Regions from separate parts of the Planococcus sp. TJ-201 genome, predicted to be linked through region 1. Evidence: predicted binding sites of a transcription regulator. Region 1 holds the regulator's gene; each other region holds the start of a gene.
The links. The regulator LexA, encoded in region 1, represses DNA repair genes until DNA is damaged. The targets are predictions, from matches to a motif close to CGAACATATGTTCG.

Region 1 (5,881 bases):
TAAAGTTGATAAACATCTGTAAAGTTCAGTAAAAATTTCAGTGCTTAATTTGTTTACAGGAGAATTTTTCGGGTTATAATTAAGTGCAGCCAATATGTTTAATAACTCATACTGAATTTTCCTTTTTAACGAAGGAAGATTTTGTGGGAGGGGATTAAATTGAGGAAAATCCAAGGACTTCCAAGTCTTATTGAGTATTTGGAGTCAGTAAATTATCCGCTGGCTGCAGAGCAGATTACAGATTTGATGTCGAAGAGAAAGATTCCGCACCGCAAAGCGTTCCAGGACACTGTGATTTTTAATTTGGAACACATCGACTGGTGGATTGCTGAGCAGCGGAAACGATGATGAGTTAAAGAATGTGCTTAACAAAAAAGAAGATCTCGGCTCCCGTTCTGCAAAGAAATGGGAACGGGGTTTTCCTTTTTTTTGGTAACTTTATACACTTTTGAGCGTCTACTGTTATAATAATGTAAAAAGAAGGGAAGATCGGCTATGCGTTTTTTGAAAACAATTCTTATCTTCCTCATATTTTTTTCATTCGCGGGAATTGGTGCTTATGTAGTGGGGCCGGATTTTTCAGCCGACCGATTGGTTGCAAAAGCGACAGAGGAACTGCGAAGCTCGGGCCAGATGGAAAAAATAGTGGAGTACGTTGAAAGTGATCCGCAAATGATGGAGTACGTTGAAGAGGCTCAGGCGGCTGAACAAGAAAGTGAAGCTTTGCCATTTGAAACAAGCGATGATGCAGCGGGCACCGTCATTAAAAAAGTGGGCATTACCGACTTGGCCAAGATGAAGTCAGGGATTGAGGACGGCACAATGTCTGCAGAACAAGTGATTCAGCAATTGGAAGAAGATCTCAGTGAAGAAGAAATGCTGGCGCTGAAAGTGCTGATGTATCAAGAAATTTACAAACAGCAATAACACATAAAATATGGTAGACTGATTCACGGAGACAAAGTAAATAATTCGAAGGAGGCCATTGCATGAAAACATTTCAAGTAGAATTTAATTTTGATCAAGGAAACACCATTGTTCATAACGTCCAGGCTGTGGACAAAGAATCGGCACTGGGTAAAATTCCTTCCAATGGTACTTATGAAATTTCTGATGTGGAGACAGGCAATATTTATCGCATTACAATCAATTTGGTTAATTATATAAAAGTCAGCGAGTTGTAGAAGAACTTTTCTCGATAAGCTGCACGCGGGTGCTGCTTATGCAGCATCTTTTTTGTGCCCATATGTCAAAGCAAGCAATTTGAAACTGGAGGGATTAGATGAATTTCAAAGGGTCAAGCGCATACGAAGAAAAGGATTTTTTAGCAAATTACCTGCAAAGAAGAAACCGGATTGACAGCCCCAATAATAGTATTGAAAAACCGGTGATTTATGAACTTCTTGGCGAGTTTCAAAACAAACGGATACTGGACTTAGGCTGCGGGGACGCCACTTTTGGCAAAGAGCTTCTTCAAGCGGGCGCAAATCAGTACCACGGCGTAGAAGGATCTCGGGCGATGGAGAGGCTGGCAAAAGAAAATCTAGCAGGGCTGAATGCGCGCATCAGCTTGGCTACTATGGAAACTTTCGCTTATCCAAAAGAGAGCTACGATATTGTGGCTTCACGCTTAGCGATTCACTATTTGCCGGATGTGGAACGGCTGTTTAAACAGATTTACCAGACGTTAAAGCCGCAAGGAACCTTTGTCTTTAGCGTCCAGCATCCGCTGACAACCAGTGCTTTTGACAGCAAAAAGTCTGGAGAGAAAAGAAGCAACTGGATAGTGGATGATTATTTTAATGAAGGCGAACGGCAAGAGCCTTGGATTGATAAAGTGGTGGTCAAGCATCATCGAACCATCGAAAGTTATTTTACAGCATTAACGAATGCAGGGTTTAGCGTTACAGGACTTCAAGAGGGCATGCCAAAGCGGCAGCATTTCGAGGATGTTGGCGAGTTTGATAGAAGAAAAAGAATTCCGGTTATTTTGGCTTTCAGCTGCGTGAAACTCAAATAATGAAAAGTTTACATAATAATAATACAATGAAAAAACACCGGGAAGACTGCTCCCGGTGTTTTTTAGTGAATCTGGCGGTAGACGCCGACAACTTTACCAAGGATGGAAACTTGGTCAACGATGATAGGATCCATCGATGAGTTTTCAGGCTGCAGACGGAAATAGCTTTCTTCGCGGAAGAAACGTTTGACTGTTGCTTCGTCTTCAGTCGTCATCGCTACGACGATGTCACCATTATTTGCAGTTTGCTGCTGTTTAACAATGACATAGTCGCCGTTTAAAATGCCGGCTTCAATCATACTTTCACCCATAATTTCCAGCATGAAGATATGATCATCTTCTGTACCATAGCTCTGGGGCAGTGGGAAGAATTCTTCCACATTTTCAATAGCTGTGATGGGAATACCAGCGGTTACTTTACCGATTAACGGCACATGCAAAACTGGACTTTTATCAATAAGCGCTTCGTCAGTGCTGATTACTTCAATTGCTCTTGGTTTTGTTGGGTCGCGGCGAATCAAGCCTTTGCTTTCAAGCCGTGCCAAGTGGCCGTGTACGGTCGAACTGGATGCCAAACCGACTGCTTCGCCAATTTCACGTACGGACGGTGGGTAGCCTTTTAAGCGAACTTCTTCTTTTATGAATGTCAGAATATCTTCTTGGCGCTTGGATACTTTTTTCAACAGTTTCACCTCATTTGAGTAATTCTACTTAATTTCTACCAATAGTATACCAACTCGGGCTGTGAAATGCAAACATAGGTTCGAATTTAATTCTTGACAACAACACCTGTTCGCCTTATTATGAGAACATACATTCCGAACATACATTCTCAGGAGGCGATCAATTTGACAATCATTCGACAAAACTTTTACTTAATCGCGTTTTTTGCTTTAATTGTGGCATTTACTTTGTACGCAATTCTGTCCCATAATACTAATAGTGCGCAAATGAGCCAAGTTGAAATAGAAGAAGGCGACACACTTTGGACTTTAGCTGAATCGTTCAGCGGCACAACCCCCCATCACGAATGGATAGAAGAGATTATGAAAGAAAACAATCTTTCTACTTCTAAAATTATTGCAGGGCAATCTCTTAAAATTCCCAGCGATCAATTAAAATTTGCTCCTGATGAGACCACTAAATTTGCAGGTGATACTGAATGAAAAAAAATGCATTAATTTATTGCCGTGTCAGCACGACCAAAGATACTCAGGAATCTTCACTTGAGAGACAGGAAGAGGAACTGATGAAATTTGCATTTGAACAAGGCCATCAAGTGGATGCTGTGTTTACCGATCAGCACAGCGGCTATGAAATGGACCGTGAAGGGCTGCTCGAGATGCTGAATTCGATCAAAACCGAGCAAGTCGACGCGGTATTCGTCCAAGACGAAACACGTTTAGGGCGGGGCCATGCCCGCATTGCGCTGCTGCATGTGATGAAGAAATACGGTGTGGAAGTTTACACGCTATCAGACCGGGGACCCATCGCATTAAATGACATGGACGATATGGTTCTCGAAATTCTGGCGATCGTCGAAGAATACCAGCGCAAAATACATAATGCCAAAATTAAGCGGGGCATGAAGCGCGCTGTGGAAAATGGCTATCAACCGGAAAAAAATCTAAAAGGCAAAGGCAATCCGGATGGACGGGAGCGCCTGGATTTGCCGATTGACCAAATAGTCAGCTTGAAGACCAATGGCCTGACATTCAGCGAAATCGCAGTAACGCTTCAAGGCTTTGGCTATCAGGCGAGCAAAGCAACCGTCCATCGCCGCTATAAAGAGTACGAACAGCTGATGAAAGACTAAAACGTTGCAGAAACCTGACTTTTTTTGTACCATATGTACAGAAGAAAGGTGGATGTCTATGTTATCGCCAGACAAATTAAGTCGCATAAGCCAGCTGTCACGGAAGTCAAAAACTGCTGGATTATCGCAAGAAGAAGCAAAAGAGCAATCCGCGCTGCGTGAGGAATACTTGCAGACTTTCCGCAAAACAATGCGCGGCACAATTGAAAATGTAAAAGTGATTGATCCGAACGGAAACGATGTAACTCCGGAAAAGGTCAAAAATCTTCGAGAGAATAAGTATTTGAATTAACTACTTATTCTCTTTTTCATTGTATTCTTTTCTATTGTTGACTAAACTAATAATGAATAATATTTTTTTTTGAGAGAGGATGTTACTATGTCAACCCACGCAGATCAACTTGCAGTGACTACAATTCGTACACTTTCCATCGATGCTATCGAAAAAGCAAATTCTGGCCATCCAGGATTGCCAATGGGCGCTGCTCCAATGGCGTATACATTATGGACTAAACACATGAACCACAATCCAAAAAATCCAGATTGGTTTAACCGCGACCGTTTTGTGTTGTCGGCAGGACACGGTTCAATGCTTTTATACAGCTTGCTTCACTTGAGCGGCTATGGTTTAGAAATGGAAGAAATCCAGAATTTCCGTCAATGGGATTCAAAAACACCGGGACATCCAGAATATGGCCACACGACTGGCGTTGAAGCAACAACAGGGCCACTAGGACAAGGAATTGGCATGGCAGTCGGCATGGCTATGGCTGAGCGCCATTTAGCGGCTACATACAATAAAGAAGGTTTGAATATCGTTGATCACCACACGTTTTCATTATGCGGAGATGGCGATTTAATGGAAGGCGTTGCCGGGGAAGCCATTTCTCTTGCGGGTCACTTGAAATTGAACAAACTGGTTGTACTTTATGACAGCAACGACATTTCATTGGATGGGCCGCTTGGCAAAAGTTTCTCTGAAAATGTGCAAAAGCGTTTTGAATCTTACGGCTGGAACTACTTGCGCGTAGATGACGGCAATGAATTAGACGATTTGTCTGAAAAAATTGCACAAGCTAGAAACTCTTCAGACAAACCTACATTAATTGAAGTGAAAACAGTCATCGGTTACGGCGCTCCAAACAAATCCGGTAAAGCTGATGCTCACGGTGCACCGCTTGGCGAAGATGAAATGAAATTGGTTAAAGAATACTATGAGTGGACGTTCGACAAAGATTTCCACGTGCCTGATGAAGTTTACACAACGTTCGAAAAAGCAACCGAAGAACTAGGCGCTAAAGCTGAATCTGAGTGGAACAAACTTTACGAACAATACCAATCGGCACATCCAGAATTGGCTGAGCAATTGCAAAAAGCAATTCGCGGCGACCTTCCAGAAAACTTTGATGCTGAATTCCCAACATACGAGTTTGGCCAAAAACAAGCAACGCGCTCGTCTTCAGGTGAGATGATCAACGCGATTGCGAAAACGGTTCCATCCTTCTTTGGCGGCAGCGCTGATTTGGCAGGATCTAACAAAACCAACATCAAAGGCGCTGGTGACTTTGACGCGGAGCATCCTGAAGGCCGCAACATTTGGTTCGGCGTTCGTGAATTCGCGATGGGCGCTGCGATGAACGGTATGGCTTTGCATGGCGGTTTGCATGTCTTTGGCGGAACGTTCTTCGTCTTCAGCGACTATGTACGTCCGGCAATTCGCTTAGCTGCATTGATGGGTCTTCCTGTAACGTATGTCTTCACGCATGACAGTGTAGCCGTAGGGGAAGATGGCCCAACGCATGAACCGGTCGAACAATTGGCTTCTCTTCGTGCAATGCCGAACTTGAGCGTTGTCCGTCCTGCAGATGCCAATGAAACAAAAGCAGCGTGGCGTTTGGCGTTAACAGCTAAAACTACACCAACTTTATTGGTACTTTCACGTCAAGACTTGCCAATTCTAGAAAACAGCGCAAAACTGGCTGAAGCCGGTGTTGAAAAAGGGGCATACGTCGTTTCACCTGTTGAAAATCCACAAGCGCTATTGC
Region 2 (5,881 bases), on a different contig from region 1:
TTTTGTCGTCGAACGTTTGTTGAACGATATGCAGGAAATTGTCCGCACACAACCGGTTCAATTGCCGGCAGAGTTTGCCTTTTTCGGGCGCGCGGCTTCCATTTTCGTCGGTGTATTGCATGTCTTAGATCCGAAAGTGGATTTACTGGCTCTTGCGCGACCGCGCATACTGGAATGGGCTTCTTCACAAAAAGAGGGCAAAGGCATCTTTGGAAAAGAAGATGTTCTGCGCTGGGCGTTGAATGCTTCTGGACCATTCCGTGCTTTCCCGCAAAAAGTCATCAACTACTTGGAAGAACCGGAACGTCTCCGGCATTATCTCGAAAATCGGGATGGCCGGGAACGGGAGTATCGGCGTGATTTGCAGTCCCGGATGTTTGCCGGGATTTTCACCATTATTTCCTTTACCGGAATTTCTGTTTCGGTTTGGTTTTGGAATGAACCTTACCTATGGGTTTCGTCAGTATTCTTTGTTGGATCGTTATGGGCTTACCGATCCATTAAGTAAACAAAAAGTTGCTGCTCAACATCCGTATGGACGTTGAGCAGCAACTTTTTTAATATTAATGGTAGAAAATGATGGTGAAGACGAAAAATTTGCAGTATAAGATAGAGGTCCATATCGGTGCAGAAAACTTACTCGAGTGGCTGCTGTTTTCGTGGAGGGAAAGAACGTTTTGTCACATAAGCCATAGAGTGATTATGGACGCGCTGAGCCTTTTTGAAGTATCGGCGAAGCGATCCGGCAAAAGAATGCTGGTTTCGCAATGCAATGGGTGAAACATCCAAGTACACCGTTTCACTATTGCTCAAGTAAATAATGCTGCCTTTGCCGCTGCTGTCGCTTTCAATCAAATCGATGGCATCGTAATTAAACCAAACGCATTCTTTGTTTTTGGGAGAGTGGGTCGGAAAGAATAAGAGTGGGTTGCCATAATACTCGCCTACGATGATTGGGGGTTTGTGTTTTACGCCGACGGCTTTTTGAGCGTAAAGTGTTGCACTTTCAAGCGAAGCGCGATAGAACCTGCAGGAAGTGGTCACCGTTTTGTATACCGCTTCTTCAACTATGAATTCACTGCGGTCTTCAATTACGCGCATCCAAGTGCGATGGCCATCTGTATAGGGCAATAAGGCATACGTATTCGCGCAGACTGTGTAAGAATGCGGTCGGTGATTCTTTTTACTCATGGAAATTAACCCCCTAAATTTACTTTACATACCTTATTATAATAAAAAATGGAAATTGCGCAATGGACATTAGATTGAAAATAATATTTTTTTCTATTTCATCGGAATTTTCAAATAAATCTTGATTTATTCTAATTGCCTAATGTATACTAATGAAAAGCATTCGGGGTGAAGAGAAATGGAAAACTATTATTCTTATGCTGATTTCATGAAAGCGATGGCTCAAACGAAAAAAATTACAGAAGCGGAAAAACTGCTGAATGACATCTACCTGGATCTCTTCTTAAAGCATGTCCACCGTTCCCAACAAGAAGCACAGCTGTTAACCCTTATTGACGAAGCCCTGGATCATCACGACCAAAAAGCTTTCATCATATATGCTGCCCAACTACAAACTTTAAAGCACGAAGAAGCTGAATAAATGGCTGCACAACAAGAGCCTTGAAAAGGGGAAGTCGGAATACATCCGGCTTCTCTTTTTTGTGTCCCATCCAAAATAAGGCATGCAAGCTGCAGAAGAGGATCTTTGCAAAAACTAGTTATTATAAATCTTTATTCTGTTGAAGACAAAATGTCATCGAGCAAAACCGCTCTTGGCCATTTGTGAGTGCAAAAAATCCATTTTTATTTTCACATACTATCGTTATATATGCGCATCTTTACATAAAAAACATACGTTCGCTTTTTGTTAGTGGTTTTTTAGGGCATATGGTAAAGTAGAGATAGTGAAAGAACGGGAGGACGTCTTATTATGAAACAAGAATTTAATCTTCAAGCCCCTTATGAACCAGCCGGCGATCAGCCCCAAGCCATTGCCGAACTGACACAAGGCATCATCAACGGCAAGCGTTGCCAGACTTTGCTCGGAGCAACGGGTACAGGTAAAACGTACACGATGTCAAACGTCATTCAACAAGTAAAAAAGCCGACGCTCGTCATGGCTCACAATAAAACATTGGCAGGACAGCTCTACAGCGAATTCAAGGAATTTTTCCCTGATAACGCCGTTGAGTATTTTGTTAGTTATTACGATTACTACCAACCGGAGGCATATGTGCCGCAATCAGACACATTCATTGAAAAAGATGCCAGCATCAACGATGAAATTGATAAGTTGCGCCACTCCGCCACGAGTTCATTGTTTGAACGGGACGATGTCATTGTTATTGCATCCGTTTCCTGCATCTACGGTCTGGGTTCACCAAAAGAATACCGTGAACTGGTTGTCTCTCTTCGCAAAGGGATGGAAATCGAGCGCAATCAATTGCTGCGGAAATTAGTGGATGTGCAGTATGAACGCAACGACATCAATTTTATTCGCGGGACATTTCGTGTCCGTGGAGACGTCGTGGAAATTTTCCCGGCGTCACGCGATGAACGATGCTTGCGCGTCGAATTTTTTGGCGATGAAATTGATCGAATCCGCGAAGTTGATGCCTTGACTGGTGAAATTATTGGCGAACGCGAACACGTCGCTATTTTCCCGGCATCCCACTTTGTTACACGCGAAGACAAAATGGTCAAAGCGATTGAAAACATCGAAGCGGAATTGGAAGAACGTTTGAAAGAGATGCGTGCAGAAGACAAATTGTTGGAAGCGCAGCGCTTGGAACAACGGACACGCTATGATTTGGAAATGATGCGGGAAATGGGCTTTTGTTCCGGCATTGAAAACTATTCACGGCATTTGACGCTTCGTCCTGCCGGTGCACAGCCTTATACATTGATTGATTATTTCCCGGAAGATTTTCTGCTGGTCGTAGATGAAAGCCACGTGACGCTGCCACAGGTCCGCGGCATGTTCAATGGTGATCAGGCACGCAAAAAAGTGCTGGTTGACCATGGTTTCCGTCTGCCTTCAGCAATGGATAACCGGCCGCTGACTTTTGATGAGTTTGAAGAACATATCAGCCAGGCTGTTTTTGTGTCAGCAACGCCTGGCCCTTATGAGCTGGAACATACACCGGAAATGGTGGAACAAATTATTCGGCCAACCGGTTTGCTTGACCCGACAATCGAAATCCGGCCAATTGAAGGCCAAATTGATGACTTGATGTATGAAATTCGTCAGCGTGCTGAAAAGAATGAGCGCGTGCTGGTAACCACATTGACGAAAAAAATGTCAGAAGACTTGACGGCTTATCTGAAAGATGCCGGCATCAAAGTCAATTACCTCCATTCTGAAATCAAGACGCTGGAGCGGATTGAAATTATCCGGGAACTGCGAATGGGTGTCTACGATGTATTGGTCGGCATCAACTTGCTGCGCGAAGGATTGGATATTCCGGAAGTTTCACTGGTAACCATTTTGGATGCCGACAAAGAGGGCTTCCTGCGTTCTGAACGTGCTTTGATCCAAACAATGGGCCGGGCAGCACGAAACTCAAATGGCCATGTTATTATGTACGCTGACCGAATAACGGATTCCATGCAAAAAGCGATGGATGAAACGACGCGACGCCGCACCATCCAAGGCGACTACAATGAAAAACATGGAGTTACACCGATTACGATTCAGAAGAAAATTCGCGACGTCATCCGTGCTACGGCTGCGGCGGAAGAGTCGGAAGAATATATTTCAAAAGCAGTATCAGGCAAAAAGCTCAAAAAAGAAGATCGCTTGAAACTGATCAGTTTATTGGAAACAGAAATGAAGGATGCGGCAAAAGCACTCGATTTCGAACGGGCTGCAGAGCTGCGTGATACCGTGCTTGAATTGAAAGCGGAAGGATGATAGAAAGTGAAAAAACAGGAAATACGGATACAAGGTGCACGTGCGCATAATTTAAAAAATATTGATGTTGTCATTCCGCGTGACAAGCTTGTTGTCATGACCGGACTATCAGGATCCGGCAAATCTTCTTTGGCATTTGACACGATTTATGCAGAAGGCCAGCGGCGATATGTAGAATCGCTGTCTGCATACGCCCGCCAGTTTTTGGGCCAGATGGATAAGCCAGATGTCGATTTGATTGAAGGCTTATCACCGGCCATTTCGATTGACCAAAAAACCACCAGCAAAAACCCGCGTTCTACAGTAGCAACGGTCACAGAAATTTACGACTATATGCGTTTGATGTTTGCGCGGATTGGCAAACCAATTTGCCCAAACCACGGAATTGAAATTTCCTCACAGACAATTGAACAAATGGTTGACCGCATCGTGGATTATCCGGAACGCACCAAGATGCAAATTTTGGCGCCTATCGTCTCAGGCCGCAAAGGCACACATGTCAAATTGCTTGAAGATATCCGAAAGCAAGGCTATGTGCGCGTTCGTGTGAATGGTGAACTGATTGATTTGGATGATAACATTACATTGGACAAAAACAAGAAACACAATATTGAAGTGGTCATTGACCGAATCATCATTAAAGAAGGCATTGCACCACGTCTGAGCGATTCTTTGGAGTCGGCTCTCCGGCTAGCAGACGGCCGTGTACTGGTGGATGTCATGGATCAGGAAGAGTTGTTGTTCAGTGAACACCATGCCTGCCCAATATGCGGATTTTCCATCGGTGAACTAGAGCCGAGAATGTTCTCGTTCAACTCGCCTTTCGGGGCCTGCCCGGAATGCGACGGATTGGGAATGAAACTGGAAGTTGATCCGGAGCTGGTTATTCCAGACTGGAGCGTATCGCTCAATAAAGGAGCCATTGTTCCGTGGCAGCCAACCAGTTCGCAATACTATCCGCAACTGCTGAAAGCGATTTGCAAGCATTATAAAATTGATATGGACGTGCCGGTCAGTGATTTGCCGGAAGAGCATATCAACATTATCCTGCGCGGCTCTGGAAACGATAAAATCCGTTTCCGCTACGAAAACGATTATGGCCAGATTCGCGACAACCACATCAATTTTGAAGGGGTGCTCTCCAATGTGGACCGCCGCTACCGTGAAACTTCATCGGACTATATTCGTGAACAAATGGAGAAATACATGGGCGAGCAGCCTTGTACCGTCTGTGAAGGCTATCGCTTGAAACCTGAAACGCTGGCTGTTAAAGTCAACGGTCTGCATATTGGTACGGTTGCTGAATTTTCCATTATCGAAGCCAACCAGTTTTTCGATCAATTGGTTCTTTCTGAGAAAGACATGCAGATTGCCAAGTTGATCCTTCGTGAAATTCAGGAACGCGTCGGGTTCCTGATCAATGTCGGGTTGGATTATTTAACCTTAAACCGTGCATCTGGCACGCTCTCCGGAGGGGAAGCACAGCGCATCCGTTTGGCTACCCAAATTGGGTCCCGACTGACCGGTGTATTGTACATTCTCGATGAGCCGTCAATCGGCCTTCACCAGCGTGACAATGACCGGTTGATTGAGACATTGAAAAGCATGCGCGATATCGGCAATACGCTGATTGTAGTTGAGCATGATGAAGATACGATGCTGGCAGCTGATTACCTGATTGACGTTGGGCCTGGAGCCGGCGTTCATGGAGGAGAAATCATTGCAGCAGGAACACCTGATAAAGTGATGAAAAACAAAAAATCCTTAACCGGACAATATTTAAGCGGTAAGAAATTTATTCCCTTGCCTGCTGAACGAAGAACGCCGAGTGACCGGAAGATTTCAATCCGGGGCGCCAACCAAAACAATTTGAAAAAAGTGGATGTAGATATTCCGCTTGGTCTGTTTACAGCGGTAACGGGCGTTTCCGGTTCAGGAAAAAGTACACTTATTAAC
Region 3 (5,881 bases), on a different contig from region 1:
ATATGTGAACTTCCAGCTTTAAAGCCTTATCAAGCTATCCCTTGAATGTATCATTTTTTCTAGTAACCTCAATTGTGTCGAGAGTTTTGGTGAGATTAATTGAAGGTGAGTTCTGAATGTAACTTACTTACACTTAAGTTACATTCAAGCTGAGAAAAAATTTCAAATACGTTTAGCTTACTGGCGCAGCAACTTCTCCAAGTCGCGATAATTAACTTCTGTGATAAAGACGCCCGATACCATTTCATTGATGTACCGGATAATATCCAATTCATCATGGCCGTTCTCTTCACCTTCTATGTAGACAAACTTCACATTGGCTAAGCCTTTTTTAATCAATGTCTTCCCCAGATCTTTTCGTCCATATCCCATATAATGCTCCCCTAAATCTGTGTAGTTCCTAACAATATAAGGGGAATATTCGATTGACCGTTTTAATAAGAATTCGTACCTGTCCTTGTCCTTACCACGATAGTGATCGGCAAGCAGCAGCGAAATGACGGATGCCATTTCCGGGTCCGCCACGCTTTGTACCTCTTCGGCTTGATCCGCCAGTTCGTCGTCCAGGTCTCCTTGGAACCACGGGGTGAAAGACAGAATTAAGATAAAGAAAAACAAATTGTTTTGGTGGTAGTACAAAGCACCCCGGGCAAAGTCAGCTGCCTGTTCATAATCCTCAAGTGGAGCTAACGCTTCCAGCATGATCAATCGATTCCATCCCTCGACATCATGGGGATTCTGCTCGACGTAGTCGATCAATAGCCGTTCAGCTGTATCCATTTTCCCTTCAATCACCAATGTGGTGATCTTTTTTTGTAATTCCTCATCAACCATATTCTCACCCCACTTCTCGGACGATTATTTACATGCTAGAGTTACCACTAAACCTCAGAAGCGAATGTAACTTACTTGCTATTAAGTTACATTCACAATATGTAAAATTTCTATTTTAAAAAATGAAACCTTTACTGGAGAAAAATGGTATATATACTATCAATTAAATTATAAAAAGGTTTCTAGTGAAAGGGACGATGACATGTTTAAATCTAATCTCACGAATCAGCTGATTAAGATTATCCTTATTTGGATTATTTACTTTCTAATCTTTACGAATGGCGTCTTTTCCTATCCCCGAGATAAAATCTTTATTATTTTTGCTACAGCATTCTATATCTTACTAACAGTTTTTTACCTTTGGAGAATAAAGAATCCTAGTAAAAAAGTACGCTCTGAAGAAAGTAGAATTTAAAAGTAATACAGAATAATGATAAAGGCCAGGCAAGGGATACTCCCTTTTCTGGCCTTTTGAATGTAACTTAATTCAAATTAAGTTACACTCGTTTTTAAGATATTAGGGAATTAAATAAATCAAATTGAATCGTTAAGATTAAAGCTATTACGATTAAAGACATTTCACTGATGGTTAAGATGATTTTTTTCGGATTCTGTGAGTATTTCCATTCAAAAACTGTCTGTACCGAGTGATCCAATATCGTAAATATAATTACCGAAACTAAAAAAACGTTCACCGAGTATCCTTTAGAAACTAAAAGATAAAAGCAAATTATGTAGGCAATAGCTGCTATTACATTGATAGATAAATCAATTTTCAGATGCAATTTATTTACGTAATTGAATGAAAAGAGCCCGTTTCCTTCACTCTTGATCTTAAATATTTTTCTTAACACTAGATTAACGAGAGAAATTATAAGAACTACGAATAAAAAAAATCCAATAAATTTTACCCAGACCACCTCACTATCCCCTCCCATAGTTCAACAAAAGTTCCTACCCTACTTTTTCATCTAATTTGAATGTAACTTAATAACCATTAAGTTACATTCAAATCAAAGAACTTATAAAACTAAAATTGAATTGAAATTACTTTGCAGCATCGTTTTTGTTGTATAAATTTTTATAGCTAACGACCAGAAGAATGAAAACAAATACCAGAAGCATAAAACTTCTAGCATGGAATCCATCAGTCGCTGAAGTCTCATCAAGTATAATGCATACCGTTATAGCTAATATGCTGATGAGACTAAAGAAAATAAATAACGGCTTATGTATTGAGAAATATTCTTGCTTTACTTCAATTACTAAATAAACGATTGCGAAGATAAGTGAAGCAATACGAGTTAGAAATAAAAATTCATACTGAAGAAAAAACGTTGCAACTAAAAAGCCGATCAATGCCAAAATCACGATTATAGTACTTGTATTTTTTTTCATCCCAAACTCCTTATATTTCATTCTTGTCTAAACAATATTTTTTAATATTTTAACTGAGTTACATTCAGTTTCTAGTGAAAGGTATATATGAGAATAAGTAAGGAGAAGGCCAGCAGAACAGATTTCACCCAAATTACCTTATTACTAACACCGGTCTTTTTTTCTAGATGGTATATGTAGTGGACTAGTATGAAAAAGCTAGCAAAAGTTAATAAAAAATGGGATGTACTCGCATTTCCTGTAAGTACTAGGTATTCCAGAAGTCCAAAAGCCAGTATGACCATGCCTATTGAGGCAATTATCATGTAGATGTAAGAAGTTCCAGTATTTATCTTCTTCATATTTCCTCTTCCTCTCAAAAGTACGGGGGTGCTGAATTTAACCCTCTTTTCGTTTGTTTGCTTTTACTTATTAATTCATATACTTATTTTACCATTCTAAAATTTTAATAATAGATTTGTAGATTAACTTATTTATAATAAAAAGCGTTCGTAAAAGTGCACTTTTACGAACAAAAGAGCCGTAGTTATCTAAATAACTGCGGCCCTTCTTCTACATTAGCGATAGCACCCCCTCTTATTGGACTATTTGGACCGGAGCAAGACTGAACCTCGTTCCAATTTATGCACCTGCTCAAAAAATCATTTTTCATTCAATTAACCAGACGCTCACTAATTCTTCCATCGGGAGCCGGTGTAAGTCTGAAGGATCTTGATAGATGATGGAACGGCTATGTTCATTTAATTCCTGAATGACCCCGATGTGGTAATGGAACTTCTTTTCTTTCCACGATTTCATTTTCACATGGCACTTCCGTTGCGCAGCCAATACAAGCTCTTCATGCAATAGATGCAGGTCAGATTCATCCAAGTCTGGTTTTGCATCGTGTTTGTCCTCTTCGTACCAAGCACGAATCAGTTCAACATGTTCGGTCAACATCATTCCCTGCCACTTGATCACTCCCCGGTCTTTGATTTCGTCTTGCACTTTCAGGTGTTTATTTCCCTTCATGTTGATCACCTCCTAATTTTATAAGAACATACGTTCTTAATATACCACTGAATTAAGCCATCCAATCTTTTTCGACAAATAAAAAACACCCTCATTCAGATGAGGATGAGAGTTGTCATTAAGATTGTTCGTTCACTTATCGGCTAAAGGTGACACTTCCACTTTGGGTGTACCCGTCATTTCTACCTAAATAGTTGTTCTTTTATAAAGTCAGGGAATTAACTACCGAAGAAGAAGGACAGCATAGAGGCTCAGTCTTTTTCTTACAGCTTATTCTATGTTGGTGCTCTTACCTGTTCCTAAAAAGCATCAATAATTATATTACCCTCTCTCCTCCTCTTCTTGTTTGTTTTCATACAACTTTTAACTTTCAATTTGATTAGTCATTTTTCTGCTGGTGGCTCTGACAATTACCTTCTTGTTTTTTTTTGATCTCACCTTTCGATTTCAACTGTATTTGTTTTGGGATGCTGCTTTTTCTTTTCTGCTGCCGGAGCCTTTTCTTGATAGATTTCCGTCCTCAACCGAGCCGCGAACGATTGAATGTAATCCTCATCTTGTTTCAGCAGGACATCATGATACCCGTTTTCCAATGTCGTGTACGTTTCCTTGTTCACCAACTGCTCTTTATCTAATTGATGGAGCGGGTGAATGTATTTCCCTTTTTCATATTGGGAACTGATGACGAGCGTAAGGCCGGTGTCTTGTGGAATGGCTACGGTATAGGCTGTCTGCTCTTGCTTGTAGTGATCGAAGTCGAGGTTGTTCACTTCCCCAAATGGTTGGAAGTCGTTGCTGATGCCATGGATAAACATAGCGGGCTTTTTGTTATCCAATTCCTCTCCAGAATGAGACGCGTGGGCCTTCAATGCTTGGTCCGTGAGATTGTAGGCGATATCATCCGCCTTACTTTGCTGCAGCTCCTTCTCTTTCAATTGGTCAAAGTGCGATTCAATTTCGTCGATAAACTCGCTGGCCGTGTTCTGGACCTCCTTCAGCAACTGCTCTTTGTCTTTTAATTCGGCACCCTGTGTCCAGTTGGCCAAATAGGAAAGCGTAAACTCTTCCGTATCGATGCCGTACCGGTTGGCCACTACATAGGAAACCATTTCCGCCTGGAATTCCTTTTCGTTTGTCGACAATTCCTTGGCTCTCTCCGGCGTGTGCATCTTCGCGTGCGCCAGTTCATGGATCAACACCGAAACATTCTCGAATTCCATATTGCGGGGATTCAATGCAATGATTTTTTCATTTGGAGCAGCAGCCCCTTTGGCTGTCCCGAGTTCGAATGGCGATTCGTCCACGATAGTGAAATCCAGTTTGTGGGCGATTTTATTTAATGCAGCCATCATTTCTTTGCTGCTTTCAAGACTGCCATCACGATGATATTTCCCGAATATCTCGGAGACTGACAAATTCAATTCACGCGCATTGGTCTGCGTGTATTCGAAAACATGTCCGATTTTAAAGAACGTTTTTTTGGTTGTCTCCAGTTGCTTTTTATCAATCAGTTCACGATCCTGTTTACTGGCGGAAGAGACCGGCACATCAATGCCGTTCTTCTTATAAAACTGGACCGGCGTAGGGACGAGTATTTTGATACCCTTCTCGCCTTTTTGAACAGCCGCGCCCTTGCTTTTCCAAAAATTAAAGGAGCCCACAGCTTGGGCTCCCATGAATTGCTTATCGATTAATGTCATATTGCGCTGCGAGTAGTTATGGAAGTTGGCCATGAAGGCCAGGTGTTCCCGCATCGCTTTCTCAGAAACAAAATAGGAGTCAATCTGCTGATCCATACCGGATGTCAGCTCTTCAATCTCTTTCATCTTTTCTTCCGGAGTTTTCGTTTTGCCTTTGAATGCCATTCAGACCATCACCTTTCTATTTCGACTGCCTTCTCTTTTGTGAATGTTTTCGCTTCGACTAAATCCATGTTCCAGTCTTTATTCTTCGGCTTCTCGACTTTGAAATTAGTTAGATAATTTGACCAGCGATCCACAAACTGTTCCCCGGCTGTATCCTTATCGACAGCAAAAATCACTTGTTCCACAACCGCTCCACGTTCCTTGCAATCCTTGATCAAGTCTCGAATGCCAGTGGTTGCGGTTTGGTCTTTCAGCCCGGACATGGACAGCAAGCGGATATTTTCCGGCCGCTTCAGCTCGAAATAACTGAGCGCGTCGATTGGGCTTTCAAATATCGCAATCTTGTTCGGCGAGCCAATGTCTACCCGGAAGCCGCCATCTGGTTTGCTGTTGGCCATGATTTGCTTGAAGGTCCCGCGCTTGTTATCCATCTTCAGGGTTCCCTGTTTGTCGCCCCCTACAATTTTCCCTTCGGAGTCTCTCCATTTAAAAATGCCATTCTTTAATTTATCTTCAGCCAATAAATCATTGCGTATCAGAGCGGAGACAATTTTCGGATCCAGCTTCCGCTCATTGATTAAATACGTTGAAATATTCTCCTGATTTTCAACTTCGTGATGGAGCGGATATTCAAATTCTTTTGATGTGTGCCGTTCTGATTCTCTAGAAAAAGTCTGGGAAGAATCTTGCGCGTTCACATCCCGAACTGCATCCTGGAATGTCATGTCGTTATACTCACGGGCAAAGCTGATGGCACCATAGCCGCCCTTGCT

Region 2: uvrB (excinuclease ABC subunit UvrB) is a predicted target of LexA. The motif match lies at 1,859-1,872, and genes of this name have one in related genera.
Region 3: AC4EG4_RS16540 (YolD-like family protein) is a predicted target of LexA. The motif match lies at 3,267-3,280, and genes of this name have one in related genera.

Annotation. Positions count from the first base shown of each region.
Region 1 covers NZ_JBZDOG010000001.1:307,832-313,712, reverse strand. Annotated here, with positions in the region: gene AC4EG4_RS01730 (hypothetical protein) at 160-348, shown strand; gene AC4EG4_RS01725 (hypothetical protein) at 496-927, shown strand; gene AC4EG4_RS01720 (hypothetical protein) at 990-1,184, shown strand; gene AC4EG4_RS01715 (class I SAM-dependent methyltransferase) at 1,283-2,020, shown strand; gene lexA (transcriptional repressor LexA) at 2,083-2,703, opposite strand; gene yneA (cell division suppressor protein YneA) at 2,869-3,186, shown strand; gene AC4EG4_RS01700 (YneB family resolvase-like protein) at 3,183-3,836, shown strand; gene AC4EG4_RS01695 (DUF896 domain-containing protein) at 3,895-4,128, shown strand; gene tkt (transketolase) at 4,216-5,881, shown strand, end outside.
Region 2 covers NZ_JBZDOG010000006.1:74,018-79,898, forward strand. Annotated here, with positions in the region: gene AC4EG4_RS15040 (ABC1 kinase family protein) at 1-508, shown strand, start outside; gene AC4EG4_RS15045 (competence protein ComK) at 637-1,191, opposite strand; gene AC4EG4_RS15050 (IDEAL domain-containing protein) at 1,370-1,612, shown strand; gene uvrB (excinuclease ABC subunit UvrB) at 1,943-3,925, shown strand; gene uvrA (excinuclease ABC subunit UvrA) at 3,932-5,881, shown strand, end outside.
Region 3 covers NZ_JBZDOG010000008.1:19,437-25,317, reverse strand. Annotated here, with positions in the region: gene AC4EG4_RS16555 (tetratricopeptide repeat protein) at 178-834, opposite strand; gene AC4EG4_RS16550 (DUF4181 domain-containing protein) at 1,344-1,772, opposite strand; gene AC4EG4_RS16545 (hypothetical protein) at 1,882-2,232, opposite strand; gene AC4EG4_RS16540 (YolD-like family protein) at 2,881-3,243, opposite strand; gene AC4EG4_RS16535 (ArdC-like ssDNA-binding domain-containing protein) at 3,678-5,108, opposite strand; gene AC4EG4_RS16530 (DUF3991 domain-containing protein) at 5,117-5,881, opposite strand, start outside.